2 regions of the Bradyrhizobium sp. 147 genome follow, and region 1 is predicted to be linked to the other one. Evidence: riboswitches for the same ligand, from Rfam matches in the RefSeq annotation. Region 1 holds a riboswitch; the other holds the start of a gene.
What was found. A riboswitch is a leader RNA that binds a small molecule or an ion and turns the genes downstream of it on or off. The one in region 1 is predicted to bind cobalamin.
Positions count from the first base shown of each region.

Region 2: linked by a shared signal. The riboswitch ahead of metE (5-methyltetrahydropteroyltriglutamate--homocysteine S-methyltransferase) and the one ahead of IVA87_RS10595 (TonB-dependent receptor) in region 1 are both predicted to bind cobalamin.

Region 1 covers NZ_JADPKL010000042.1:266,634-281,241, reverse strand. The annotation lists gene IVA87_RS10645 (ABC transporter permease) at 1-318, shown strand, start outside; gene IVA87_RS10640 (ABC transporter permease) at 315-1,292, shown strand; gene IVA87_RS10635 (sugar ABC transporter substrate-binding protein) at 1,335-2,309, shown strand; gene IVA87_RS10630 (YciI family protein) at 2,376-2,663, shown strand; gene IVA87_RS10625 (oligopeptide/dipeptide ABC transporter ATP-binding protein) at 2,668-3,645, opposite strand; gene IVA87_RS10620 (ABC transporter ATP-binding protein) at 3,642-4,631, opposite strand; gene IVA87_RS10615 (ABC transporter permease) at 4,648-5,571, opposite strand; gene IVA87_RS10610 (ABC transporter permease) at 5,568-6,509, opposite strand; gene IVA87_RS10605 (ABC transporter substrate-binding protein) at 6,527-8,131, opposite strand; gene IVA87_RS10600 (PepSY domain-containing protein) at 8,361-9,794, opposite strand; gene IVA87_RS10595 (TonB-dependent receptor) at 9,807-12,164, opposite strand; cobalamin riboswitch at 12,280-12,482, opposite strand; gene IVA87_RS10590 (histidine phosphatase family protein) at 12,555-13,127, shown strand; gene cobT (nicotinate-nucleotide--dimethylbenzimidazole phosphoribosyltransferase) at 13,134-14,186, opposite strand; gene cobF (precorrin-6A synthase (deacetylating)) at 14,197-14,608, opposite strand, start outside.
Region 2 covers NZ_JADPKL010000137.1:25,319-39,722, forward strand. The annotation lists gene IVA87_RS31950 (DUF6538 domain-containing protein) at 1-1,138, opposite strand, end outside; gene metE (5-methyltetrahydropteroyltriglutamate--homocysteine S-methyltransferase) at 2,042-4,357, opposite strand; cobalamin riboswitch at 4,457-4,657, opposite strand; gene IVA87_RS31960 (hypothetical protein) at 4,834-5,106, opposite strand; gene IVA87_RS31965 (hypothetical protein) at 5,562-5,717, shown strand; gene IVA87_RS31970 (4Fe-4S binding protein) at 5,739-5,942, opposite strand; gene IVA87_RS31975 (EAL domain-containing response regulator) at 6,561-7,775, opposite strand; partial or broken gene IVA87_RS31980 (SMP-30/gluconolactonase/LRE family protein) at 9,340-10,238, opposite strand; gene IVA87_RS31985 (citryl-CoA lyase) at 10,235-11,062, opposite strand; gene IVA87_RS31990 (CoA transferase) at 11,118-12,383, opposite strand; gene IVA87_RS31995 (ABC transporter substrate-binding protein) at 12,437-13,459, opposite strand; gene IVA87_RS32000 (ABC transporter permease) at 13,493-14,266, opposite strand; gene IVA87_RS32005 (ABC transporter ATP-binding protein) at 14,250-14,404, opposite strand, start outside.

The DNA.
Region 1 (14,608 bases):
CTCTTGATCGCGGTCTACGCGATCGGCGGCGCCATGGCTGGCATCGCCGGCCTCTTGATGACCGCGCGGATGAATTCCGGCCACCCCACCGCCGGCCTCGGGCTTGAATTCGATGCCATCGCGGCCGTTGCCGTCGGGGGCACCTCGTTTGAGCGCGGCAATGGCTGGCTGCTCGGCACCTTGCTCGGCGTTCTTTCCGTCGGCGTGTTGCGAAACGGGCTGAACCTGATCTCGTTGCCGTCCTCGGTGCAGGTGGCAAGCGTCGGCGTGCTCGTCATCGTCGCACTGTTCCTCGATGGCCTCAGGAGCCGCGCATGACCGACATCACCAAGGACGCCATCGCGCCGCCCCGCTCGTTCCTGTCGCAGGATGCGATCCAGCTGTTCTATCGCCTGCTTGCGGCGCTGCTGATCTGCGCCGTGCTCGCCGTGCTGAGCGATTCCTTCCTGAGCCTCGGCAATATCCTCAACGTGCTGAGGCAGGCGAGCCTGACCTTCTTCATCGCCTCCGGCCTGACTCTGGTGGTGCTGACCGCGGGCCTTGATCTCTCCGTCGGCGCCAATGTCGCGCTGTCCGCCTGCATCGCCGGGACCGTGATCCACAAGACCGGCTCGCCGGCGCTTGGCATCCTCACCGGGCTTGCCTGCGGCGGCATCGTTGGCCTCCTCAACGGCGTCATGGTCACGGCGCTGCGCATCCCCTCCTTCATCGCCACCTATGGCATGCTCTGGGTGCTGAACGGCCTCACCTATTGGTACATGGCGGGCGAGACCCTTCACGGCTTCCCCGCAGGCTTCCGCCAGATCGGCAGCGGCTACCTGTTCGGCCTGCCGATCCCGGTCTATCTGCTGCTGGTGTTCCTCGGGATCGGAACGCTGTTCGCGCAGCGCACGATCTGGGGCCAGGAGATCTATGCGATCGGCGCCAATCCGGTCGCCGCCCGCCTCTCCGGCATCCCGGTCGCGCGCCGCCTACTGCTGGTCTACACCGTCTCCGGCACCATGGCGGGACTTGCCTCGATCATCTTCCTGTCGCGGCTGAACTCGGCCGAGGCCGATATCGGCGAGAGCCTGACCTTGCCCGCGATCGCGGCCGTGCTGATCGGCGGCACCTCGCTGTTCGGCGGCGTTGGCACGGTGTTCGGCACGTTCATCGGCGCACTGATCCTGACGCTGGTGCTGAACGGCATGAACCTGCTCTCGGTCAGCGCCAACTGGCAGCCGCTCGTGACCGGCATCATCGTCATTCTCGCGGTCTGGCTCGACATGAAGACCCGCCGCCGCACGCAATGAGCTTTTGAGGTTCCAACAAGCAAAATGAGGGATGGAGGCAACATGAAGCAGAAACTGGGCTATCTGGCGCTACCGCTGCTAATGGCGGCCGCGTTCACCACGCAAGCACGCGCCGACGGCGAGACCATCGCCGTCTTCACCAAGAACCAGACCAACCCGTTCTTCCAGACGGTTCGGGTCGGCGCCGACAATATGGCGAAGACGCTGAACGCGAAGACGCTTCACTACATCCCGACCAAGCCGGACTCGATCCCCGAGCAGCTCAGCCAGATCGAGGACGTCGTGGTGAAGAAGCCGAGCGCGATCGTCTTCACGCCGGTCGATTACAAGGCGATGGTGCCCGGTGTCGAGAAGATCAATGAGGCAAAGATCCCCGTCGTCAACATCACCGATCGTTCCGCGGGCGGCAAGTTCCTCTCCTTCGTCGGCGCCGACGATTACAGCCTCGGGCTCGAGACTGCGCGCTTCCTGCTCAAGACGCTCGGCGGCAAGGGCAATATCGTCATCATCGAAGGCGTCAAGGGCTCGCTGACCAATGTCGACCGGGTCCGCGGCTTCAACGACGCGCTGAAGGAAAGCCCGGGGGCCAAGCTGCTCGCCTCGCAGCCGGGCAATTACCAGCGGCTCCAGGCGCTCCAGGTGATGGAGAATCTGATGCAGTCGAATTCACAGATCGACGGCGTGCTCGCCGCCAACGATGCCATGGCGGTCGGCGCGATCGAGGCGCTCGACGGCGCCAACCGCAAGGCGCAGGTGATCGGCATCAACGGCACCAAGGAGGCGATCGACGCGATCAAGTCCGGCAAGCTGCTGGCAAGTGGGGATTACAACGGATTTGCCCAAGGCTGCCTCGGCACCATGATGGCCATCCGCGCCTTGCGCAACGAGCCCGTCATCGCCGAGATCGTGCTGAAGCCGACCGTGATCACCAAGGACAATTACCAGCCGTTCGACGTGCCGCTTGAGCAGCGCAAATGTCCGACCTTCGAGGAGGCCGGCAAGCTCAGCGCGAAGTAGACCAACCGCTCACGACAGGCCCGGACGGCCGCCTCCTCGCGGCCGTCCCAAGAAACGGATCTCTCCATGCTGTTCGCCATTCACGCCCTCGACCGCGCCGGCGCGCTGCCGACCAGGCTCGCCAATTACGACGCCCACAAGGCTTTCCTCAGCGACACCTCGCGCTTCGGCGTCAAGATCGTGATGTCGGGACCGCTCGTCGCCGACGACGGCGCGACCATGATCGGCAGCCTGTTCCTGATCGAGGCGGCAGGTCGCGCCGACGTCGAGGCCTTCAACCGCGCCGATCCCTTTGCCGCCGCCGGCATCTGGGAGAAGGTGACGATTACGGGCTTCCTGCGCCGCCAGGGTTGAGGCGCTACGGCGCGTCTTCGAGGTGACAGGCCACCCACTGCTCGGCGTCCGTCGCGCGAAGCGTCGGCTCCTCGGTCCGGCAGCGGTCGAAGACGAAGGGACAGCGGGTGTGGAAGCGGCATCCGCGCGGCGGATTGATCGGGCTCGGCACGTCGCCCGTAAGGATGATCGGATTGCGCTGGGCGCCTGGCTCCGGCAGCGGCACTGCCGAAAGCAGCGCCTTGGTATAGGGGTGCTTTGGCGCGGCAAATATCTCGCGGCGCGGCGCCACCTCGACGATCTTGCCGAGATACATCACTGCAACGCGGTGGGTCATGTGCTCGACGATCGCGAGATCGTGGCTGATGAACAAGAGCGCAAGGCCGAACTCGTGCTGCAGATCCTGAAGCAGATTGACGATCTGCGCCTTGACCGAGACGTCGAGCGCCGAGACCGCCTCGTCGCAGACGATCAACTCGGGCTCGGCCGCGAGCGCCCGCGCGATACCGATGCGCTGGCGCTGGCCGCCGGAGAACTCGTGAGGCCTGCGATTCAGCGCCTCGCGCGGCAGGCGGACCGTGTCCATCAGCGTGGTGACGCGCAGCTCGAGGTCTTGCGCGGATTTGGCGAGGCCGAAATTGCGGATCGGTTCGGCCAGGATGTCGCGCACGCGCATGCGCGGATTGAGACTCGAGAACGGATCCTGGAACACCACCTGCACGCGGCGGCGCATCTCACGCATCGTGCTCGACGCGGCATCGTCAATCCTCTGGCCGTCGAGGATCACCTGCCCCGCGGTGATGTCGAACAGCCGCAGGATGGCGCGACCGACCGTCGACTTGCCGCAGCCGGATTCGCCGACCAGCGACAGCGTCTCGCCGCGCGCGATCTCGAACGACACGCCGTCCACCGCATAGACCCGTTCGGACTTGCGGCCGAACAAGCCGGTCTTGACCGGAAAATGCTTCTTGAGGTCGTTGACCTGGAGCAGCGGAGCACTCATGCCGCGACGGCTCCCTTGGCCGCATAGTGGCAGGCGGCGATATGACGGGGCCCCTTCTCTTCGAGCCCCGGCGCATATTGCCGGCAGAGGTCGGTCGCAAGCGCACAGCGTCCGGCAAAGACGCAGCCGGTGATCCGCTTGCGCAGGTCAGGCACCTGCCCGGGAATCTCGGCCAGTCGTCTCGCAGTGCCGGTCAGCGAGGAGCCGAGCCGCGGCACCGCGCCGAGCAGGCCTTGCGTATAGGGATGGCGCGGCGAACGGAACAGTTGGGCTACAGGCGCCTCCTCGACCTTGCAGCCGGCGTACATAACCATGACGCGTTCGGCGATTTCGGCGACGACGCCGAGATCGTGCGTGATCAGGATGATGGCTGCGCCGACCCTGCGCTTCAGATCCAACATCAGTTTCAGGATCTGTGCCTGGATGGTCACGTCGAGAGCGGTAGTCGGCTCATCCGCGATGAGAAGCTTCGGATTACAGGCGAGCGCGATGGCGATCATGACGCGCTGGCGCATGCCGCCGGAGAGCTGGTGCGGATATTCGCGCACGCGGCGCTTCGGCTCGGGAATGCCGACCAGCGTCAGCATCTCGATGGCGTGCGTCTCGGCGGCCTGCTTGTCCAGGCCCTGATGAATCATCAAGGTCTCGCGGATCTGGCGGCCGACGGTGAGGACCGGGTTCAGGCTCGTCATCGGCTCCTGGAAGATCATCGAGATGTCGTTGCCGCGGATGGCGCGCATCTCGCGATCGGACAGTTGCAGCAGGTCCCTGCCCGCAAAGCGGATGGCGCCTGCGATCCGGCCCGGCGGCTCCGGGATCAGCCGCATCAGCGACATCGACGTCACTGACTTGCCGCAGCCAGACTCGCCGACGATCGCGAGCGTCTCGCCCTCGTTGACATGGAAGGACACGCCGTCCACCGCGCGGTTGATGCCGCCGGGGGTGCGGAAATGGGTCTGGAGGTTCTCGACTTCGAGCAGTGGCATCGCGATCAGCCCCTCTTCAAAGGCTCTTGGCCATGCGCGGATCGAGCGCATCGCGAAGACCGTCGCCAAGCAGGTTCACGGCGAGCACGGTGACCGACAGGAATGCAGCCGGAAAGAACACGATATAGGGCTTGACCTGCCACAGCGCGCGGCCCTCGGCCATGATGTTGCCCCAGGACGGAATAGTCGGCGGCGTCCCTGCGCCGATGAAGGACAGAATCGCCTCCGTGATCATGGCGCTGGCGCAGATATAGGTCGCCTGCACCAGCATCGGGGCCACCGTGTTGGGCAGGATGTGGCGCAAGATGATCATCGGCGTGCGCGTGCCGCAGGCCACGGCTGCGTCCACATAGGGCTGCTCGCGCAACGACAGCACCACGCTGCGCACGAGGCGCGAAACGCGCGGGATTTCGGCGATGGTGATGGCCAGGATGACGTTGCCGACGCTGCCGCGGGTTAGCGCCATCAGCGCGATCGCAAGCAGGATCGGCGGGATCGACATCAGACCGTCCATGAAGCGCATTAGGATGCCGTCGGCCCAGCGGATAAAGCCGGAAACCATGCCGATGGCAAGGCCGGCCGCGGATGCGAAGATCGCAACTGAAAGCCCGACCGTGAGCGAGACCCGCGCGCCAAACAGCACGCGCGAATAGATGTCGCGGCCGAGCACGTCGGTGCCGAACCAGAAATCGGCCGACGGCGCCCGCGTGCGCTTGGCCGGCGCAAGCGCGGTCGGGTCGACTGTTCCGAGATAGGGCGCAAAGATCGCGATCAGGACCAGCGTCAGCAGCAGCGCGCCGCCGATCGCGACTGTCGGATGGCCGCGCAAGAACCCGATGAAACCGAGCCGGATCCTGACCGGCCGCAGGATCTCGGGTAGTTGTGGCGCGACGACGAAGCCAGCGGGAAGCGATTGCGGATCGACGGTGGTATCGGTCAATAGCGTATCCTCGGGTCAACGAGCGTGTAGATGACGTCGATCATCAGATTGACGAGGACGTAGACGAAGCTGAACAGCAGCACGATGCCCTGGATGACGGGATAGTCGCGGCGCAAGATCGCGTCGATCGTGAGCCGGCCGAGACCGGGGATCGCGAACACGCTCTCCGTGACCACCGCGCCGCCGATCAGGAGTGCGATGCCGATTCCGATCACGGTCACGATCGGAACCGCCGCGTTCTTCAGCGCGTGAATAAACAGGATGCCGCCCTGCCCGAGGCCCTTGGCGCGGGCGGTGCGGATATAATCCTGCTGCAAGACTTCGAGCATGGTGGCGCGGGTGATGCGCGCGATCAGCGCAATGTAGACGCAGCCGAGCGCGATCGCCGGCAGGATCAGGTTCTCGAGCCACGGCCAGAAGCCTTGCGCGAGCGGCGTATACCCCTGCACCGGCAGCCATTCCAACTCGAGCGCGAAGACGTAGGCGAGCATGTAGCCGACCACGAAGACGGGCAGCGAGAAGCCGAACACGGCAAAGCCCATGATCACGCGGTCGATCAGGCTGCCAGCCTTCCACGCCGCCACCACGCCGAGCGGCACCGCGACCACGATCGTGAGCAGCAGGGTGACCATCATCAGTGACAGCGTCGGTCCGAGGCGCTGGCCGATCAGCGCCGACACCGGCAGATTGGTGAAGATCGAGGTGCCGAGATCGCCGTGCAGGATTCGCCAGACCCAGCTTCCGAACTGGACCAGGAAGGGACGATCGAGGCCGAGGCTCTGGCGGATGCGCTCGACATCCTCCGGGCTCGCCTGGTCGCCCGCGATCACCACGGCGGGATCACCCGGCGCGATGTAGAGCAGGCTGAACACGAACAGCGCGACGATCGCCATCACCGGAAGTGTTGCGACGATGCGACGGAGGATGTACGAGAGCATCTGGCCTCAACGCAGGATCATGCGGACTTCGACACGCCCCAGAAGAACGGCAGCGGCCCCTTGGTGATGCCGGAGACGTTCTTGCGCCACGCCGTGTAACTCAGGAAGAATCCCGTCGGCGCATAGACGACGTCCTCGAGCGCCGCCTTGTTGAGGCGGGCGACCGCAGCCTTCTCCTCATCGATGTTCTTGGCGTCGAACCAGGCCGTGACCTCTTTTTCGGTGCCGGGGCTGCTCGGCCAGCCGAACCAGGCCTTGTCGCCATTGGCGCGAATGGCGGTGTAGGGGGCCGGATTGATGCAATCCGCACCCGCATGCCAGGTGTGGAACATGTTCCAGCCGCCCTGGCCGGGCGGCGTCTTCTGCGCACGGCGCGAGCCGACCGTGCCCCAATCGGTGGCAACGAAGTCGACATTCATGCCAAGTTTCTTCAGGAGGTCCGCCGTGACGTCTCCTTGCGCCTTCGTGATCGGCTGATCCTGCGCGACCAGGCAGGTCACCGGCTGGCCGGAATAGCCGCTCTCGGCGAGCAGCTTCTTGGCCGCATCGAAATCGCGCTTGCCTTTCAGGATCTCGCCGCCGGTTTCGCTGTAGAGCGGCGTATCCGGCGTGAAGAAGCCGGGCAGCGGTTTCCAGAGCGCAGTGTCGTCGCCGACGATCGCGCGCATATAATCTTCCTGGCTCAGCGCCATCAGCACGGCACGGCGCGCCCGCACATCGTTGAAGGGCGCAAAGAGGTGATTCATGCGGAACGACCCGATATTGCCAAGGGGATCGCCGATATCGACGCTGATGTTCTTGTTTTTCTTCAGGACCGGAACGAGGTCGGCGATCGGGCTCTCCCACCAGTCGACCTCGCCGTTCTGCAACGCGGCGGCCGCGGTGGCCGGATCCGGCATCACCACCCACTCCACGCGATCGACCAGGATCTGCTTGCCGCCGGCAAGCCAGGATGCCTTCTCCTGCCGCGGCACGTAGTCGGCGAACTTATCGAACACCGCTTTCGCGCCGGGCACCCATTCGCCCTTGACGAACTTCATCGGACCGGAGCCGACGTAATCCGTGATCTGCTTGAACGGATCGGTCTGCGCGATGCGCTCCGGCATGATGAAGGAGCAAGGCGAATTGTTCTTCGCCAGCGCGTAAAGCATCTTCGGATAGGGCTGCTTCAGCACCCATTTGAAGGTGCGGTCGTCAACGGCGGTGAGTTCCTGCTGGAGCGCCTTGATCATGAGGCCCATGGGATCGCGGGCCGCCCAGCGGGAAAGGCTCGCGACGACGTCCTTGCTCAGCACCGGCTCGCCGTCGTGGAACTTGAGGCCAGGCCTTAAGCGAAACGTCCACGTCGTACCGTCGTCCGTCACTTCCTCGGACTCAACCATTTGCCGCTGCGGCTGGAGCGAGGAATCGATGCCGTAGAGCGTGTCCCAGACCATCGCGCCAGCGTTGCGCACGACATATTGAGTGCCCCAGATCGGATCGAAATTGGCGAGGTTTGCCTGCGGCACGAAGCGCAGGGTGCGCGCCGCCGAACCTTGCGACAGAGCGGGGGCCGAAAGGCCACCCGTCAACGCCAGACCGCCCGCACCAGCCAGTCCCTTCAATACGGTCCTGCGATCCATGAAGTCCTCCCAGTATTGCCGTGATGCCGGCCGTCATTGGCCAAGGGCAGGTGAAACCAGAGCCCATTGGCGTGCAAATGGTATGCCACTAACCGCGCCTTCGCCAGCGGGATCTGGATCGGACTTCGCGCGTCCTGGCAGGCGCCGCCGCGACACGGCGCATCGTGCGCAGCCCACGCACCGCTGATCTGCAGATCCCTGCCGTATCGAGGCGCCCTTGCGCCTTAGTTCAGGCTGCCAGCGAGGACCGCAAGCGCCGCCAGCCGATGACGATGCCGGTGAGGGAGAACACCAGCCCGAGGGCACAGAGCCCGACGGTCACGACGTCGCGCAACCGCGGATGCGAGAGCAGGACCGGGAAGTCGAGCGTGTGCAGTGCGCCGTAAAGCCAGCGGTAGGCGCGCCGCGACGGATCCAATCTTTGCAGCACGCCGCCGTCGGCGCCATCGACGTCGAACCAGTCCTCGCCGCAGAACGAGCGGTAGACCGGTGCACCCGGCATCATGGATCGGGCGGGATAGTCGTCGTTGTCAGGAAGGACGGATGGTGGAGCGCAGCCGTCTGCAAAGCGCCCGGTCAGCCCCTGAATCTCGTGCACGTCAAGGAATCCCGCCGGTCCATCGCGCGGCCCATCCCCTCTCCTGATCAACGTCTGACGGCCGAGCGCCACCCGATCGCGCCGATAGACATTGCCGTTGAAGGCGAACCATTCGGCCTCGCGAGCCAAAGAAGATATCGGCCAGCCATCGAGCGATGAAGCGTCCCGCCAATCCGGCGCTGCGTTCACTAGGCCGGCCTCTGTCGGGGTCAACTGCCCGCGCGAGAACAGTCGGCCGTGGTCCATCGAGAGCCAGCCACTGCAGATCCAGGTCAGCACGAAGACCGTCGCTGCCAAGCCGATCAAGTGATGCAAGGCGTGCCAGCCACGGTAAGGCGACGAGATTTGCCTCTTGCCAATCCTGATCCGCACAATCCCGAGCACCGCGCCCAGTACAGCCGCGATCAGAGCCAGCAACGATAGCGACCACACCAGCCGATCCCACAGCGCCCAGTTGCTTCTCAGAACGGTCGGATAGATCCAGTGCAGCACACTGCCGACAAGATTCCAGCCGCGCTCGCGCCGTGTCGTATCCAGGACGATCTCACCGGTGAGCGACGAGACGTAGACTTCTGTCCCGGCGGCGACACCGAGGGCCACGCGAAACAAGGGTCGATGGCGATCAAATCCGTTCGGTACGCTCCACTGATCGACATCCGCACGGCCGACAATCCTCGCATGCGAGGCATCGATCTCGCGCTGGCGCGCATGAGCCTGCGCAATAGCCAGTGCGACATCGGCGGATTTCACCGACGCGTCGTTCCCGTCGGCCGCGCGGATTGCGCGCTGACGCGATGGACCCGAGACGATGTAAACCGCGCCGTCGCTTCGCTGGATCAGCCGAACGCGCGTGGCATCCGCGATTCCGCTCGCGGCAACGGCGCCGGCAACCGGTATTCTCGTCTCTTCGCGATCCAGCGGCACGAGTCCGGCAAAGCGTTCCGCCTCCGTCAATGACGGGAACGGAACGAAGTGCATCACGATCCCGGTCGCGAACCACATCGCGAACAGCAGGCAGAAGGCGATCCCGAGCCAGCGGTGCAGCAGGACGATCGCACTCATCATCCGTCTAACACCTCACCATTTGAACGCCGCGGAGATTTCGTAGGTCCGCGGCGCGCCGAGCAGGATTTGGTCGGGGTAGAACGGATCGCCCCAGATCGCAAACCGCTTGTCGGTTATATTGCGGACGCGGAAGATCAAGCGAGCCTGGTCGACCGCATTGAACACCGTCTTGGGGATGTCGACGAAGGCATAGACGTCGGCCACAGTGTAGGCCTTCATCGTCACCACGTTGGCATCGGTGTTGTAGCGGTCGCCAACGTGACGGCCGGTGATGCCGAGCTCCACCTGCCAGGGCGTGAAGAACCGATACGACGCGCCGGCGTTGGCCACGATGCGCGGCACGTTCGGCGGCATATTGCCGGTGAACGAGCCGCCCACGAAATTGTAGTCGGCGTAGCGAGCATCGACATAGGCGATGTTTCCCCAGAGACGCAGGGGCTCGATCGGGCGCACGGACGCCGCGAGCTCCACGCCCTTCGACTCCTGTCGTCCGGCGATATTCAACTGCATGCCGCCGGCCGCGGCGTAGACGTTCTTGCGCACGATGTCGTAGGCGGAAAACGACCATTCCGCCCTGTTGTCCCAGAACAGATGCTTGACGCCGGTCTCATAAGTGCGCGCGGTCGTCAGTTCGAGCGGCTGGGTCGGCCCGAGCAGAAAGATGTTGGTGGCGGAGACATCGGCGCCGGTGGCGTACTGGCTGAAGAAGGTCAGACCGGGCACGGCCTCCCAGGTGTAGCCGATGCGACCGGTGACCGGCGCCCAGTCTTTCGTGAACGGAAAGCCAGCCTTCTCCAGGCCGTTCTTATCGGTCGAGTTGCGGTCGAGCCCGATATGCTCGACGCGCAGGCCGCCGACCAGTGCGAAGGTACGTGTCAGCTTCAGCCGGTCCTCGAACGACAGCGCCTCGTTGTCGATGCGCGCGGTTTGCTGCTGGATCGTGAGCGGGCCGTAAAAGCCGCGGTCGGGATTGACCAGCGAAACGGAATCGCCTGGGAAGTTTGCCGCACCCGGCCTGACGAAATCGAGATAGCTTGACGACAACGTCGTGACCAGCCGGTTGTCGAAGCCTGCAATGTTCGTGTCCCAGATCAGGTCGGTGATGTTGCCCACCAGCCGCTGGCTGTGCGCGACATAGAAGCGTTCACGATCGACCATGTTCGTCGTGGAATTGAACGCCTCGATCTCGTTGTTGAACCAGGTCCGTTCTGCACCGTAGCCATAGGCCTGGCTCTTCAGCGTCAGGTCCGGCGCGAGCTTCAGCTCGAAGCCACCGCGCAGCCACACCTCCTGCGCGGCGTTGCGATTGTCGAGGACGTTGTAATTGGTGTTGAAGGTGCGGTCGTCAATGGTGACGGCGCCGAGATTGCTTCCGTTGTAGTTGGAGACGTAATTGCCGGAGACGATCCCCGTCGTCGCGTGCGAGCCGCTGAAGGCGATCGGCACCAGCGGCGCGCCCCAGTAGGCTTTGGAGCGATCCTCCCTGTATTCGATTGCGCCCCAGATCTTGAGTCTGTCCGAGATGCGGTAATTGAGCTGGCCGGACGTGCCGAACGTCTTGACGTTGGTGTCGTCGGCAAAGCCGTTGAGGGTGGAACGGCTGATGTCGACGCGATAGTCCAGGCCCTGCACGTTGGTGCTGCCGCCCGAGCCGTAGTGAACGCGGAACGAGTTCAGGGAATCCCAAGAGAAATCAGCCTCGTTCCGGACCAGTCCTGTATGCGGCTGCTTGGTGACGAAGTTGATGGCGCCGCCGGCAGCGCCCTCGCCTGATATCAGCGAGGCCGGACCTTTCAGGAATTCAACAGCCTCCAGATTGGTGGTGTCTACGATCCGCGAGGTCATGTTCTGCGGACCGATCTTGATGCCGTTGTAGAGCGTGTTGATCTGGCTGTTGGTGAAGCCGCGCATGGAGAAGGCTGAAGGTTCAGCCGGATTGTCGCCGGAGGTGACGCCGACCGCGCCCTGCGCCACTTCGGAGACAGTGCGATAGCTCTGCTCGCGCATCGTCTCGGCCGAGATGACTTCGACGGTCGCCGGCGTTTCACGCACGGTGAGGCCGAGCCGCGAGGCGCTTTCAGCCACGGCATTGCTGTTGAGCGGCGTTGGTGCCGCGGCGGCCGGCACGACAGGCTTTGGCGCTGTGGATGCAGTCGCTGGCCTGCGCGCCGTTGCACGGCGGGCGCTTGGCGCCTCCCGGCCCGCCGGCTTGGCCTGCTTGCGGGATTGGGCGGGCGACACCTCGACCGGCGGCAGCGACTCGCGGACCTGCTGCGCCAGGGCGGCAGATACATCGACGGCGGCCAGTGACGTAAGCGCCGCGGAGGCAAGCAGGAAGCGGTACGGTCGTATAAAACGGAGAGAAGACACGGTTTCGAAACCTCGGTATGACGTCAGTGGCACGTCACAGCGAACGAGGTCTCACCTTTGGCCTGTCAGCCCTTCGATGAAGCCGAATGTCTGTACTCCCCGACCGACATCTTCGCGTGTGACCACGGCTGACGGCAGGTCTCCTGGCTCGCGGGTCGTGACCGCTTCGTCGCCTTCCCGGGACCGAGGACCCAGTGGCTTCTGACGAAGGATTCACCGCTTACAGTTGCGGGGGCAGCCGCGGCATTGGGGACGAATTCCCCGCACCGCATTCCCTTTTCATCCCCTCTCGGGGAAACCGTCGCCAGCATCTAGGATTACGATCAAGACAGAGTCAATGTGCAAGCTGCGGCGTTATTGCCACAGCAACCAACTTCCTTGGAGACGAGCATGGAAGGCGAGACCTTCCTTTGGCTGATACGGCATGCGCCGGTCGATGGCGTCACAGGGACGATCCATGCCGCCGATGCGCCGGCCGATCTTCGCGATCGCGCGCAGCTAGAGGCGCTGCGGCAGTCTCTGCCGAGAGGCGCGGCGAGCCATGCGAGCCCAGCGCGGCGCACGATCGAGACCGCGCATGCGCTGGGACTCACGCCCGAGCTGATCCCCGAATTCGGCGAACAGGATTTCGGCGCATGGACCGGGCGTCGGCATGACGAGATCGGCGCGGCCGGGGACGAGGCCTATGCGCAATTCTGGAGCGATCCGGCGCGCGAACGTCCGCCGGGCGGCGAGAGCTTTGCGGATCAGGTCGCGCGCGTCCGGCTTGGGCTCTCGCGGATCAGCGCGGGCTCCGCAACGCTCGTCGTGCATTCCGGCACGATCCGCGCCGCGCTGTGCATCGCGCTGGATCTGACGCCGCAGGCCGCCTTGCGCTTCGTGATCGATCCGCTGTCGCTCACCCGGATCGACCGGCTCGCCACTGGGTGGCGCGTCGTCTCCGTCAATCAGCGGATGGCCTGAGCCCGATCAGGCCGGGCGATCCGGCACATTGGCTTGCGCAAAAGTCGCCATGCCGTTGTGGAGCGCGCAAGCCGACCGCACCAGCGGCAACGCGATCGCAGCGCCGGAGCCCTCACCGAGCCGAAGATCGAGGCTGATCAGCGGCTGCACGTTCAGCGCACGCAGCACCAGCCGATGCCCCTGCTCCGCCGATTGATGCGACGGCAGCAGGAACGGTCGGCACGAGGGGTTGATCTGCACCGCCACCAGCGCCGCGACCGACACGATGAAGCCGTCGATCAATACGGGAAGGCGGCGTTGCGCCGCCGCGATGATAGCGCCGCAGATCGCCGCGATCTCGAGACCGCCGACGGCACACAAGATGTGTTCGGACGAAGCGCCCGCAATGCCATGGCGCGCAATCGCGGCATCGATCACCCGCGCCTTGTGCGCGCGGCCGGCCGCGTCGATACCGGTGCCGCTGCCCGCGATCTCCTCGGCGCTGATGCCGAGCAGGCTCGCCGCAATGGCCGCCGAGACCGTGGTGTTGCCGATGCCCATCTCGCCGAAGATCACCAGATCAGGCCGGCCGACTTCCGCGCGTGCAACCGCGCGCTGCCCGGCTGCGAAGGCGAATGCCAGTTCCGCAGGCTCGAGTGCAGCTTCCACGCTGAAATCGCGCGTGCCGCTCCGCGGCTTGTCGGTGACGACGCCCGCCATCTGTTCCTGCGCCAGCGTTCCGGCGTCGACCACCTCCAGGCTGGAACCAAGCTCACGCGCCAGCACCGAGATCGCGGCGCCACCGGAGGCAAAATTCGCCATCATCGCGATCGTCACTCCTTGCGGATAGGCAGACACGCCCTGCGCGACGATGCCGTGATCGCCGGCGAAGACGATGATCGGCACGCGCGCGGCGCGAGGAGATTCCGTCGCTTGCAGGCCCGCAAGCTCGATCGCCAGTTGCTCAAGCCGGCCGAGCGCGCCGGTCGGCTTTGTCAATTGCGTCTGCCGCGCGATCGCTGCCTCGCGGTGCATCGCGGAGATGTCGGGACACTCTTGGTAGACCCATTCGGGGAGCATGCTGCCTCGCTTAACGCGTGCGCTTGAGAATGTAGCTGTCCATGATCCAGCCATGCCGCTGGCGCGCCTGCTGCCGCGCAGCGACAATACGCGGGCCGATTTCGGCCAGCGCACCGGACATGACGATCTGATCGGGCATGCCAAGATAGGCGCCCCACCAGATGTGGAGACCAGCCGGATCGAGCGACTGGAACGCCGTGCCGCCGTCGAGCATCACAGCGACGGTATCGACCCCTTGTGGCCAGCCGCCTTCGCGCAAGCGCCGCCCCGTCGTGACCAGGAATGGCTCGCCGATATCGTTGAGCGGCAGCGCATGCGCGGCGCACAGCGCCTGGATCGAGGTGATGCCGGGCACGACCTCGATCGTCGGCAACGGATGGAGCCGCCGCGCAATGCGCAGCGAGGAATCGTACAGCGAAGGA
Region 2 (14,404 bases), on a different contig from region 1:
CGCCAACCCGCGCCCCCGTGAAGGCGCACAACCATGGCACCCACCGTTTGGCTGCCGTCAGCTTCGGCGCCTCCCTGCCCGCCGCCAAACTCCGGGCGTGTTTGAGAATGGCGGATGCCTCCTGGTCGTAGAAGCCCTTCGACCTGAGCTTGCGTGACTTGCCCACCTTGATGGTGAGTCCTTCGGCAGGATTGCTGGCCATCCGTCGATTCATGACTGCCCAGCCGAAGACCGTCTTTAGCCCCGCGAGGTCACTGTCCTTTACCGTCTTCGCGCTGGCGCCACCCTGAAACCTGTGATCCTTGTACCGAACAATGTCCTGCGGCGTCACGCGGCTCGCTTGGTCATGCTTCAGGAACCCCACAAGCTTTGCCACAGTGTTGCGATAGCTCTCGTAGGTGCTCTGCTTGCGACCAGCAGCCTTCGCCTCCTTCCACCAATGCTCGACCAGTGCCGATAGTGAATCGGCGGAGGCGCCGCCCTTGGCATCATTCTTCGCTTGCTCTGCGCGAGGGGGCCATTCCGGGAACCGAATCGCCTGGGGTTCGGGCAAGTCTTGGCCTTGCCCTCTTACGAGTTTCGCCAAAGTCAAACTTGCACGTTGTATGGCCGCGCCCAGGGCACGGGCCATGGTTCGGCGGTTCTGATCGTCTATGACAATCCCATTGGTCGTCAGATAGCCGTTTGCAGCGTCCAAACACGCTTGCTCCATCCGGAAAATCTTGTCCTCTGGCAGCTCTGGGGCACCATCTAACGCCCGCTGAGAGGCAGCCAGGATCTCTTTCCTGGTCTGCGGGGGACCAAATAGGCGATCGCCAGCCACGGTATCCCAGTTGGTCTGCTGGCTTGGATTGTCCCTGTACTGCTCTAGCCATTGATCGTGGGCGACCGTGGCGAAACGGTGCGCTTCTCGCTCGGTCAGGGGTACCGGGCCCGCGCGCAAATTCGCCCAGCGAGCCTCTAGCTCGGCGAGCGCGTTCGCATGCCGCACCTTTGCCTCCGCAGGATCGCGGGTCTGGAGGCTTACCTTTTCCTCGCGCTTGCCAACAAGCTTACGCAGATCCTCCGGAACGGCTTTCCGGAGCTGATAGATTCCAGTTTTGGGGTGCTTCCACGGACGCGACATGGCTAACGGCATTGTACCACTCTTCTGTACCACTGAGGAGCGGGTAAGCCGTTGAATTTGCTGAATTGCTTTGGATATCAGGCTCTTAAAAGAGCGGTGGTGCCCAGGAAAGGACTCTGACCTCCAAGTCAGGACCGGAAACTACTCCGGTCGAATCGCGCCAGTCACGCGGTCCGCGCCATGCCTGGCGCACCAAAAAAAGCCCGGCCTCCTCCGGAGGCCGGGCGAAAGTCACGCAGGAACGACGCTGCTTTATGCATCGCACCAGCTTTCGTCGGTAGGGAGGACTTACCGGCGATCGATTTCGGCGAGGGCATTCGCCGTCAAAAAAGGAGAAACGGATATCACTCCGCGCGAAATCTGGAGCCGCTTGCCTTCCGCTCCTGTCGGAAACTTCACGACTTGTCCACCACTCGCCCGCTGTCCGGTTGGGACGTCAGTGCCTTGATCGAGCTGGGATCCTTCGCGCAAGCGGTTTGGCTGCCGTGCCCTGAAACACAAGCGGCAGTTTGCCGTCGCGCAGCAGCATTTGGCACGCCCCCCAAAAACCAACAACGCTCGATTACCTTTCCCGGAGCGCGTGCCAGGACGCGAATTTCGTATGACGTTCCGTAAGGACGGTAAAATAGATTGTTGTGATGGGACGCATCCACGCGATGGATAAATGAAAAAGTAGGGCTGTGCTTCGCGTGGAGCGTTAATGACGTCGCAATATGTGACCTGATCGGACGTCGCCGGCATGCTGTCGGCCGCCGGGTCGAGAATCGAGCTTGTCGCCGGCTGTATGCGACCGCCTCCGCCGACGCCCGGCGGCATTCCGAGGCGCTGGGAACTTTGGGAGCTCGCAAGGACATCGTAAGCCCCCAAAGCGCGTGCATCTTGTTCACAAACGCGTTTGCGAAACGCTCCGCACCATCATGGCTCAGCCCGCAACTCGCGTGCGGCGGCCACCATATTGACGAGCGCGGGACGCACCTCCTCCCAGCTTCGAGTTTTCAGTCCGCAGTCGGGATTGATCCAGAGCTGCCGATCGGAAACTCGCTGCCGCGCCAACACAATCAGCTGTTTGATTTCCGCCGCTGCGGGAATGCGCGGTGAATGAATGTCATAGACGCCGGGCCCGATCTCGTTGGGATATTTGTAGCTCTTGAAGGCCTCGAGCAATTCCATCTTAGAACGCGACGTCTCGATTGAAATGACGTCAGCATCCATTGCTGCGATCGCATCGATGATTTCGTTGAACTCGGAATAGCACATGTGGGTATGGATCTGAGTTCCGTCGGCGACAGCGGACGAGCAAACGCGGAAGCTGTCCACTGCCCAATCGAGATAGTTCCTCCACTGCGATTTGCGTAGCGGCAATCCCTCCCGCAACGCAGCCTCGTCGATCTGGATCATAGTCGCTCCAACCGCCTCAAGATCGATCACCTCATCTCGGATCGCAAGAGCGATCTGACGGCATGTCTCGCTCCGCGAGATGTCGTCGCGGACAAACGACCAGTTCAGGATCGTCACCGGTCCGGTCAGCATAGCCTTGACGGGTTTCTTGGTCAGAGACTGCGCGTAGCGCCACCATTCAACGGTCATCGGCTTCGGCCGGGAGACATCTCCGAACAGGATAGGCGGACGAACGTACCGCGACCCATAAGACTGAACCCAGCCGTGCTTGGTGAAAGCGAATCCCAACAGCTGCTCGGCAAAGTATTGAACCATGTCATTGCGCTCGAACTCACCGTGTACGAGCACGTCCAGGCCGATATCTTCCTGCCACTGCACGGTACGGGCTGTCTCCGCTTTCAGAAGCTGCTCGTACTGCGCGTCATTCAGCGCTCCCCGCGCATGAGCCGCACGCGCATTCCGGACGTCGACCGTTTGCGGGAAGGATCCGATGGTTGTCGTTGGAAACATCGGCAATGCGAACGCGGCCCGCTGGACGTCGGCACGCTCGGTGAACGCACTGCGACGGCGACGCATGCTATCGTCGATCGCGGCCATTCGTCCGGCGACATTCGCATTGTGGATCTCGGGCGATGTTTCGCGGGTCACGGCGGCGTCCTCGGAAAGCGCAAGTTCATCGGCCACCTCGGCAGCATGGCCGGCCAGCGCTTTGCCCAATATCGAAAGTTCCTTGATCTTCTGAACTGAGAACGCCAGCCACGTCTTCAGATTGGGATCGAGATCGGTCTCTAGCTCAATGTCGATCGGAACATGAAGCAGCGAGCAGGAAGGAGCAATCTGAACACGGTCCCTACCCAGCTTTTTGACCAAAGGGGCAAGTTGGTCGAGCAGCGCCGCAAGATTGGAGCGCCAGACGTTGCGACCATCAACGACGCCTAGCGAGACCACGAGATCTCTGCGGGCTGTGGCGACAATTGCGTCCAATTGGTCGGGTGCCCGAACCAGATCGACATGAAGCCCGGCAACGGGCAAGGCAAGGGCTGTTTCAAGATTGTCGCCGATAGCCCCGAAATAAGTGGCCAACATGATTTTAAGGGCCGGCACAAGCTTTGCGAAATGAGCATAGGCCCGGCGGACGGCCGCCCGCGACGCTTCGTCGACGTCCATCACCAGGCATGGCTCGTCGAGCTGAACCCATTCCGCACCGCGCGAGGCTAGTTCGCGGAGAACATCGACATAGACTGGGAGGAGCCTATCAAGCAGCGACAGCGGATTGAATGCGGGATTTGCGCTTTTGCCGAGCTTCAGGAAAGTGACTGGGCCAACTAAGACGGGGCGCGTTTGGTAGCCGAGGCTTTTTGCCTCCTCATATTCCTCGATCGGCTTTCGAGAGGAATACTTAAAGATCTGATCCTGGTGAAATTCCGGCACCATGTAGTGGTAGTTGGTATCGAACCACTTCGTCATTTCCTGTGCTGCTACGCCAGGCCCATGCTGAGTGTGATCACCGTCCTGAGCGCCACGTGCCATGGCGAAGTAGGTCTTGAGCGACACAGGACCTTCGGTCCAGCCGTAGACGTCGGGAATGGCTCCGACCATTACGCTGGTATCGAGCACCTGGTCGTAGAGCGAGAAGTCATTGGAAGGAATGACCGTCACACCGCAGGATTTCTGCCGTGCCCAATTAGCGGCACGAAGTCCACTCCCCGCCTCGAGGAGCTCGGCTTCGCTGGAGTTTCCCGCCCAGTAGCTCTCGAGCGCGAACTTGAGTTCGCGTCGTGGGCCGATGCGTGACGTCCCCAATGTGGCAACGGGAAGCGAAAGAATAGACATAGATCAGACCCCATAATTGGGGCAAAGGCCATGGCGGACGCGTGCAGCGAATATCGCGTGAGCGACAGCTGCTTGGCGCACACCGGGACACCCCGCCCGTGGACGATATATTGTCGAGGCAGGTCTCCTGGCTCGCGGGTCGTCGCTGCTGTCCGGCCTTCCCAAAGCCGCATGGCTTCAGTGACTTCGTTGGACATCGGCTCGCCGCTTACAGTTGCGGGGGCAGCGCCGGCATTGCACCGGCTTCCCTCTTAGCTCCGGATCAAACGAAATCCGAAGACCACGACGGCTGGCATTAGACGCACGAGGATCGATCCGTCAACCTACTAAGTGTTGCCGCGATATTGCCCAAGCGATTGCCAGCTGTACCAGGTAGGGCACAACGGTCTTACTCCCGGCCTGGTAAAAACGCGTGGATCTGTGAAGCCTCCGCTTATGAATGCGTCCGCTCAACGCCCTCTTGGCGTAGTCGTGAGCTAACGCGAGCAGAACGAATGCGCTGGGCGCTTCGACATCTGCGTGATCGCGACAAGCCTGCTCTTTTCCGTCAGCAGCTTCTCGAACTCGCCCGTGAGGAAGTTGCGATCATGCTCGGCCGACATCCGCTTGAACACAGCGCCATGAGGCTCCTTAGGAATTGCCAAGGCCGGGATTGCTCCAGGATCGCACGGATGATCAGGTCGGACTGCCTGTGTACGGCGGACCCCGCGCCGAGCCGCGAGCTCGATCGCCTCCATGGCGTTGGTCAAGATGATCTCCTCGGTGCGCCAAGCACTTACGTGCTGAGCGACTTTGGCGCGCCTTCGTTGTTTCCGTCGCCGCTGGCGAGTAGTGCAGCCTGGACGTTGGCATGCGCGACATCGCGGGAACAGTTCCGGACCTCAGGATGCACGCTGACTTGCGAAACTGGAGTAAGCGGCGAGAGCGCGGGCGGCGGGGATCTGCTATGACCCTAGGCTCCATGCACTCGTGCATGGTGCGCGGATGCCGAGCTTCTCGTATGTCTTCAAGATCTCCGGACCGATCTCGTCGCGCGTGGAGACCGTCTCTTCGGCTTCGGCCGTGACGTAGCTTTAGATATCCTGCAAGTCGATCTTGGGATGTCGACGCCCGTCCACCTCGCCTCGTCTCCTCAGCCAGCGACGATAAGCCCCAACGCGGCGACTGGAGCATCGAGGCGGCTTTGTCCTTATTCGAGACAAATTTGACGGTGTTCTCTGACAGAGCCCTTCGATGGTTTCTCGGAGTCGATCAGCGCCTTAAACTCATAACGATGTTGATCGAACTCGATGCGCCGCACGCGGTCGGCGGCCTTCTCAAGCGCGACATCTATTACTTCGTTCGCAAAATCGAGCGGTGAAGCCTTCTGGACGCGGGCTGCTTATGCTGTCTTAGACTGGACACAGGTGTCAGGCACCGGACAGACCACCGCGCATTGCGGCGTGTCGGAATGGCCCTCGCACTCCGTACACTTTTTGGCATCGATAACGTAAATGTCGCGCTTGAGGCTGATCGCCGCGTTGGGACACTCGAACTCACATGCCCCACAAACGGTGCATTGCGAAGCGACGATCTTGTAAGCCATGCCTTCCGACTCCTTAGGCGAGCGATGCCATTGGCGATCCCTTTCAAATGCCGTGCCAAGGACAGACGCGCTCAATGATGGTCAATTTGCCCAGGGGTGCTGTCCCGGGTCTGAGACCATGTTGCATCTGCGACAGCAACGGGCCACTTCAATTTCAAGCTATGCGAGCCCTCAGGCCCTACTCCGAGAGTCACTCGCGACTCGACCGCTGGGCGCTTCCGTCGTTTGTCTTGCATGGCAGCGCGGGGCCAAGCGACGCTCGACGATTCCGAAACCGGCGGCGCGACTAAAAGCCGCGAGCCGACGCACGTCTACACCGGATCTCGGCAAACCTCCGGTCACACGCCCTGACTGGAGGTTTTGTGCAAGCCTCGCTCACGGCTGCAACGTTAACTCCGCGGATTGACTCGCTGGAGGCCTGATAAAAAGGGTTTGTGCTACAATAACTTTCGGCATCGCTTCGGAGGGAAATGAAGTTCCGCCGGGAGAAGCGTTACTGGCTTTGCAAAGTGACCGATTTAATTGCAGTCAGCCGCATGCCTGGTGCCGAGTAGGCATGGCGGCGCGGGCGAGCGCTGGTACGTTTTGCCTGGCTCTGCTCAGCCACTCCTCATGCAACTATTTTGGACGAAGTGGAACAGGGCTGAAAGATGACTGTGCAAATTGCTTCAGCCGCATGGCCTTTCCGAACAGATGGCCCTGCGCAAGGTCGAATCCGAGTTCGGTCACAGCGATCAGGTCGGCGTGGCTCTCCACACCTGCGGCGACGGTGCGCACGCTGTACTCTTTGGCTAGATCGACGATATGGCGGCACACCGTTCGCTTCAGGGGTCCATTTCCGCAACCGGCGACGTACTGCCGGTCCACTTTTAATTTCATGAACGGGAATTTTTCCATCCCCATCAGCTGCGGCCAATTGGCGCCGACATTGTCGATTGCAAGGCCAATGTTGTGAAAGCGAACCTCACGTGCGACCTCGATCAGGAGATCTAGGTTCTGGATCGCTTCCTCGCTATCGATTTCAATCGTCAAGCCGCCGAAAGCGGGGTGCGAGGGCATGCGCTGACAGAGATCGCGTACCGCTTGCGGGTCAATCAGGAATGCTGCCGGGAGATTGATGGAGAGATCGATCGAAGTTTGCTGCTCCAGAAGATACTGCCAATCTTTGATCGCGCGGTCGATCACGAACTGCGACAACTCCCTGAAATGCGGATCGTGAGCCTCCGCGATGAAATAGGCCGGTGGAACAACGCCCCAGGTCGGGTGCCGCATTCGCACAAGCGCCTCGGCGCCGCGGCGGCTGAGGGTACACGCGTCAAACTTCGGCTCATACCAGAGCTCAAGCCAGCCAGCGTGTAAGGCTTCCCCGACATGGACCGCGGGACGGGGCGCCGGCTCTCTGGGCAAGAGCATGGCGACCCGATCGCGCAGCGTCTCGGCTGCAAACGGCGTCCTCAGCGGCGGCAGCATATCAAGTCCATATTCGCCCCCGACCTGCTGCACTGCCGTCATGATGATCGACTCGCGGGCGCCGAACGCCAGCACTCCGCCTGCAAATCCTTCGCGTACGAGTATCTCGAGCAATCGTCCAGGCTCGATGCGATCCGAGCCAATGCCGAGCAGGATCAGATCAGGGAAGTCCGTGCCGAGTACGTGCGACAGCTCGTCAGCAGTCCCGCATTCGCTGATAACAAACCCCATATCCTCCAGCACATCCCGAAGAAAGGCGCGCAGATGCCGCTTGCCGACGGCCACGCACGCTCGCGGCCGCACCTTACGCTGTCCGAAGATTACAGGTTTTCCTCCGACTAGTTCGGCCTGCCCATGCTCCATTGCAACCACTCCCGTTCCGTGACGGTCCCTTAAACGAGGAGGGAAGGTAAACAAGCTGTGCTTGCCATTATCTTTCGATTCTTCGAGGTAAGCTTAAGATAGTGCATTAGCGTGCAAAATCTTTCGCGATGTTGTTCAGACGATTTTGTCGGGCGCACGCGTATGATACCTCTCCCGCCTCGCGCAACCTTGTACGAGTGACGCACACGAGTGTGGGGAATCTCACCTTCGGACGCGCGGAGCTGATGCGCCCTATGGCACGGCAATTACCATGCCGCAAGATCTACTGAATCGAGTCGCTCGTGGGTGATGATCGGAAATCACTCTTAAGAAATGTTTGATCTTCATGGCCGGCCTGCCCACGCGCGAATGTGCCGTCTCGTGGATTTCCTTTCCAATCGAAGGAAGTCCATCATGAGTTCGCAGCAGGTCAAGCCGCAGTCGATTCTGAGAACGGCAACAGCTTGCACTTACCTCACCTCTGTTGCTGTAGCGAGTGCGGACGTCCTATTCCCTATCGAGCTTGATAGTTGCTCTCAGTTGCGTTTTCTGTATCCTTCTGAAGCATGGATATCCTCATCTAACTAACGGGTGTTCGTGTTGGCGCTGAAGCGCAAGGCCTGCCCCACGGGGCACGGCTTTGCGCAAAGGCGTGCCAGGAGATGAGAACGCGATCGCAGAAGCCGTCGGAAAGCTACTTTCTGAATTAGGTGGCCCCGGACCAGAGTTCAGCCTTGAAGGCGCGAAGCAGGCTGCTTTGCGCCTGATTCAGGATTCCGAAGAGGCTTCATTTTTGTCGTCGAGGAACAAGCCACCCGGCAGATTGTAGGGGTCGCTGCCAGCCACCTCGGCCGTACAGGCCGTGAGAGCAGCCGGAGCGTACGGTGTGCTTCAGGAGCTATGGATTCTCGCGACTTCCGAAGCTCTGACCACGGTCGGCATCTGCTCGAGGCGGTACATTCGGAGGCGAAGCGCCGAGGCTGGCAGATGATTGAGGTTGCGTTGCCCCCGGATGGCTATCCAGCTTTACAACGGGTACGTCGTTTCTACGAGGAGAGGGGATATCGGGTTGGAGGATTGCGCGCGCGCAAGAGGCTATGACAGTGCGTCGCGGCCGAGGATGATCGAGAACCTCGACGCTGATGCGGTGCTTACTCCTACTGCGAGCGGATTACCTCTTCGACCTTCTTGGCGGGTATCAGCGATCAAATCGTTCTTCATGGTGCGAAGCGATACCATGGTCTTCTCAAGGCTCGTGGACCGCGAGCCGAAACCTGCCCGGCTAAAAGGCGCGGAGCCAGGTCGGCGGCGACCCGTTCGGGGGCGAAGCCCGACCCCAGCCTTACAAACGATGGCCGAGTCGTTCTTTCGTGCTTCCCACACAATGCGACTTACTGACGCCGGTTTCGGATCACCGCACACAAACGCGATCCATTCGTCGCCAAGTACAATGCCTCGGCAACTGGCAAGCCAATCATCTACCGGGCTCCTTCCTGCATCTTGATTCGGTGGACCGTCGCGTAAAAGGATTCGGTACCACCTTGTCACTCCTGCTGGCGAACGTTCAAGGAAAGTGAGCGAGATCAGCCATCAACACTGATCCGGTAGAGGATTCCGTAATGAGCAATGTGCCGTTTGCCGCCTCCAATAGGAGGTTCGTGCAGGTCGCGCCAGCGCAGGACTTGATGCGGGCGATCGTTTCGCCGTTCGGCGCCATGACGAAGACGTGGCCGAGGGAGGCGTGCGCGACAAAGAGCCGCCCTTTTTGATCCATCGTCAGCCCGTCAGGATCGCTGTTCCCGAAGAACAGGCTGAACCGTCCCACCTTCCCAACCCCACCGTCACGCATCAGCGGCACGCGCCAGATGCTGTTGTCGCGCGTCATTGCAACGAGCAACACGGCCTCGTCGGGACTGAGCACCAGCCCGTTCGGGCTTGACCCGTTCGAAATCAGGCAATCGAGCCGGCCGTCAGAACACAGTCGGAACACCCGGCCGGTCGGATCGTGCAATCCAGTTTGCCCCTGATCGGTGAAATAGATGTCGCCGCTGGTCGCGATATGCAGGTCGTTGCAGCCTCTGAAGGACTCGGAATTGCGGTGCCCCAGAAGCGGGCTGATAGTATCCCGCTGCGGATCGAGCTCCATGGGGCCGTTCATTTAATCGGCCACCAGCTCCCGGCCATCAGGTGCGATCTTCAGACCATTCGGCCAGCCGTCATATTCGATTATCAGAGACCAGATGCCGCCGGGCGAAATCCGGAAAAATGCGGCCGCGGGATATCGACGACGTAGAGATTCCCGGCCTTGTCGAACGACGGCCCCTCGATGAAACAATCCACCGGATGGCCCCCGCGGTTGGCATCCGCCCATTTCTAGGAAACACCAGGGCGACGAAATTCCGCCGGCATCGACGAGAACACGCGGGTTTCAACCAGCTGAGGCGGCTTGTCGAGATACATCATGACGCGCCTCCCAGCGTGCGGCGCGGCTGTCCCTCATATTTGTAGCCAAACTGCTTGGGCATCGGCCCCTTGTTACGATCCTTGCGCCTGGTCTGTTCCCAGGCGTGGGCCAGGATTCCGACCGCGCGCGACAGGCAGAAGACGCCGCGCGCCAGCGGAGGCGCGAAGCCGAGCTCGCCATAAATGACCGCGGTCGCGCCATCAATGTTCACTGGGATGAGTTTGCCCTTGCGCTGCTGCATTACGCGCTCGATCGCGCGGGCGGCCTTGGCATAGTCGCCGCTGACACTGCCCTCAGCACCTGCGTCTTCCACCAGCGCCAATAGCGGTGCCGCGCGCGGGTCGACCGGATGAAACCGGTGGCCGAAGCCGGGCAGATATTTGCCGCGCCTTGCGGTGAAATGGTCGATTGCGGCGGCCGCGGCCTCGCCTATCTCTAGGCCATCGCGCCTCCGCAGCACATCTTCGTAGAGTTCGACCGCCTGCTCCCCTGCTCCGCCGTGCACGTCATCGAGTGTATTGATCGCCGAGGCCATCGCACCGTTCAGGGGCAGCCCGCAGCTCACCGCCATTTGCGCAATTGCGATGGAGGGCGCGTGCGGACCATGGTCAACGGACGCGACCAGCGCAGCTTGCAGCAGCCGCTCCTGCGCTGGCGTCGGCAGATCGCCGCGCAACATCAGCCAGATCATGGCGGGAAAGGAAATCCGGCCGATCAAATCTTCGATTGGATAACCCCGATAGGCGATGCGACCGGGCGCGATGTCGCAGATGGAGGTTCGCCACCAACGGGCCGCTTGCTGTCGCAATTCTTCTTCGCTCATTTCCGGTTCCGCCCCTTCAACCTGCCGATTGCCAACCGCCGCAAGCCGTCGAATATCATGATATTGGTCCGTCCGCGGCCACGCAGACGGGCCGGAAATCAGCCCCTCCTTGCTTTGGTGTCCCGACGGCCCGGCTTGAGACCAGTTGCTCGACCTCCGCATACGAATAGCCGAGCCGCTGCAACCATCGCTCGGTGTCTGCTCCGAGCCTCGCAGGTGGTGAAGGCACCGAAAACTCCTCATCCAGCCGGAAGCCCGGCCGCGTGATTCGTAACGGCTGCGCACCGTCTTGTTCTGGGGCCAAAGTCTCGACGAATCCGCGCTCGAGGAGCTGTGGCTGCTGCAAAACCTGCGAGACCGTCAGCACGCAGCCTGCGGGGACTCCAGCCAGATTCATTTGGGCCTCCCATTCGTCAGCGGGCTTGCAACCCAACGCCTTGTTCAACTCCGTGTTCAGCGCTGCGCGATTGACCTTGCGCATCTCGCGCCCAGCAAAGCGTGGATCCGTCTTCAGGTCCGGTCGGCCAATCAGGTCGCATAGGGCTTGGTACTGCTTCTGCTCGTTGGCGGAAATGTTCAGCGGGCCTGTTGCGGTGCGGAACGTGCCGGAGGGAGCCGCGGTGAAGTTCTCGTTGCCGATGGGTTGCGGCTCGACACCAGCGTTCAGGTGGTTGGAGACGACCCATCCCATCGCTGCGACGGTGGCTTCGAGCAGGGACACGTCAATGAACCGACCGCGGCCGCTATACCGCTGGTCGACCAGAGCCGCGGCGATGGCAAAGGCAGCAGTCAGTCCCGCAATCGTGTCGGAGATCGGAAAGCCCGTGCGCAGGGGAGCCGAGGCCATATCGCCAGTGACGCTCATGGCACCAGACAGACCCTGAACGATCTGGTCATAGGCAGGACGGGCGGACCACGGCCCGCTCTGCCCAAAGCCGGAGATCGCGCAGTACACCAGACGCGGGTTCTGCCTGCTGAGCACATCAAAGCCTAGGCTAAGCCGTTCCATCACCTTCGGCCGGAAGTTTTCGAGCACCACATCTGCTTCCTTGACGAGCCGCAAGAATACCTCGCGGCCCGATTCCGACTTCAAGTCCAGCGCCACGGATTGCTTGCCGGCGTTCACCGCGACAAAAGAGAGGCCCTGCAGGCGCTCTGCCCTTTGCGGATCGGCGCCGAGGCGCCGCGCGAGGTCGCCGCCGTTCGGATTTTCGACTTTGATGACCTCCGCGCCAAGACGCGCGAGATGATAACCGCAGAACGGACCGGCCAACACGTTCGACAGGTCCAGGACGCGGATGCCGGTGAGCGGCAGAGACATCTGAAGAAGCCTTCCTTAGGTGATCCGATGGTGAGGGCTTGGTGTGCGAGCAGCTATTTCAGTTGTTGAGCGGCGCGTTCCGCGAAGCGATTGGTGAAGGTTTTGTTCAAGTCGATCTTTGCGGCAGCGATTTTTGGATCAGAGTCGCTCAGGACAGCCAGCGGGACCTTGGCCGCCTCAATGTCCATCTGCCCGGTCGGCGAGAACAGCGCTTTCGATGCGTTCATGATTTCGATATTCACCTCGCGATTGTCAGTCTTGTAACCAGGAGGAATCGTATCGACGAGCTGCTCCGTCGGGGTTGCGTTGATCCAGCGGTGAGTTTTGAGCAAGGCGTTGACCAGGCGCTGGACCGTTTCGGGATTTTTATCGATGAAGGACTGCTGAAGGTAGAGACACGCGGTCGGATAGGATCCGCCGAAGGCCTGCTTTGAGCCTTCGATCGTGCGCGCATCGAACAGCGCTGTCGCGCTCTTCTTGCGCGCGAGAAGCGTCGCGATGGGATCGAAATAGACCAAGGCATCGACGTTCATGGCCTCAAGCGCCACCATGCCCGGTGCGCCGCTGCCGACGGCAATGATGTTGACATCGCGTGGACCCAATCCTGATCTCTTGATGTAGTAACGCGCCATAGTCTCCGTCGATGACCCCGGCGCCGTGATCCCGAGCCTGAGACCCTTCAGGTCGGCGGCGGTTCTGACCTTGTCGGCGAGGTCGTTGCGGACACCGAGCAGGACGCCGGGAATGTCGTTCAGCAGGAACACGCAGGAAATTTGTTTACCCTGCGCCTGCATCTGAATGGTGTGATCGTAAAAGCCGATAGTCCCGTCGACGGAGCCGCCGATCAGGGCCTGCAGAGCCTTTGAGCCACCGGCCTGGAAGTTCTCGACGGTAACGTCAAGGCCTTCTTCCTTAAAGGAGCCAAGCTTCACTCCAACTTCGACAGGCATATAGTTGAGGATCTGTGACCCCACGGCGATCTTCAATTTTGTTTTCTCGGGCTCGGTGGCATGCGCCAAAATGACCGAGAATGCGGCCAGCGCCACGACCGGCGTCAGTCTTATGGAAACGTGCATGCGAACCTCCATGATTGATGGGAGAGCGTACGATCAGCTTTCGTGCGCAGGCGCCGGCCGCCAGACCAGGAGCCGCTTTTCCGCGCAGTCGACGATGGCATCGAGGACAACGACGAAGGCGGCGAGAACGACAATTCCTGCGAACACTCCGGTCGCATCGAGGACGCCTTCGGCCTGCGCAATTAAGTGCCCCAATCCTGCGGACGAGCCGAGATATTCGGCGACCACGGCTCCCATCACGGCCATGCCGACTGACACCCGCAGGCTCGACAAAATCCACGTCGTGGCGGACGGCAGGTAGACGTGCCGTAGCAGGGAGGACTTCGATGCACGTAGCAGGCGGGCATTCGCCAGCACGACCGGATTGACCTCGCGGACGCCCTGGAAGGTGTTGAAGAATGCGACGAATAGAACCAGCGTGACGCCGAGCGCAACCTTGGAGGTGAGGCCCAATCCGAACCAGATGACGAAAATGGGTCCAAGCAAGATCCGCGGGATTGCATTGAACATCTTGATAAAGGGCTGAACGACTTCGGCAGCAAACGGGCTTAAGCCCAGCCAGATACCAAGTGCTGTGCCGATCCCGATGCCAGCCAGGAACGACAGGACCGTCTCCAGCAATGTTATGCCAATATCGGTCCAAAAGTCCGCCATCGACATCCACTCCCCGATCCTTACGACAAGTGTCGACGGTGCCGGAAAGAAGAAGGGATCGATCAGTCCGGCCCACACGCCCAATTCCCAGATCAGGATCAGGCCAAGGAGGATGGCGAACTGCGTGAGAGCGACCCTACCCCTGCGTGACATAGCTTTTCTCCACTTCGGCGCCGAGCAGCGACCAGATTTCACGATAGAGCGCGACGAATTCGTCGGTGGTCTGCAGCGCAGAAACATCGCGCGGACGAGGCAGCGTGATCCTGACGTCGGCAACCATGCGGCTGGCGG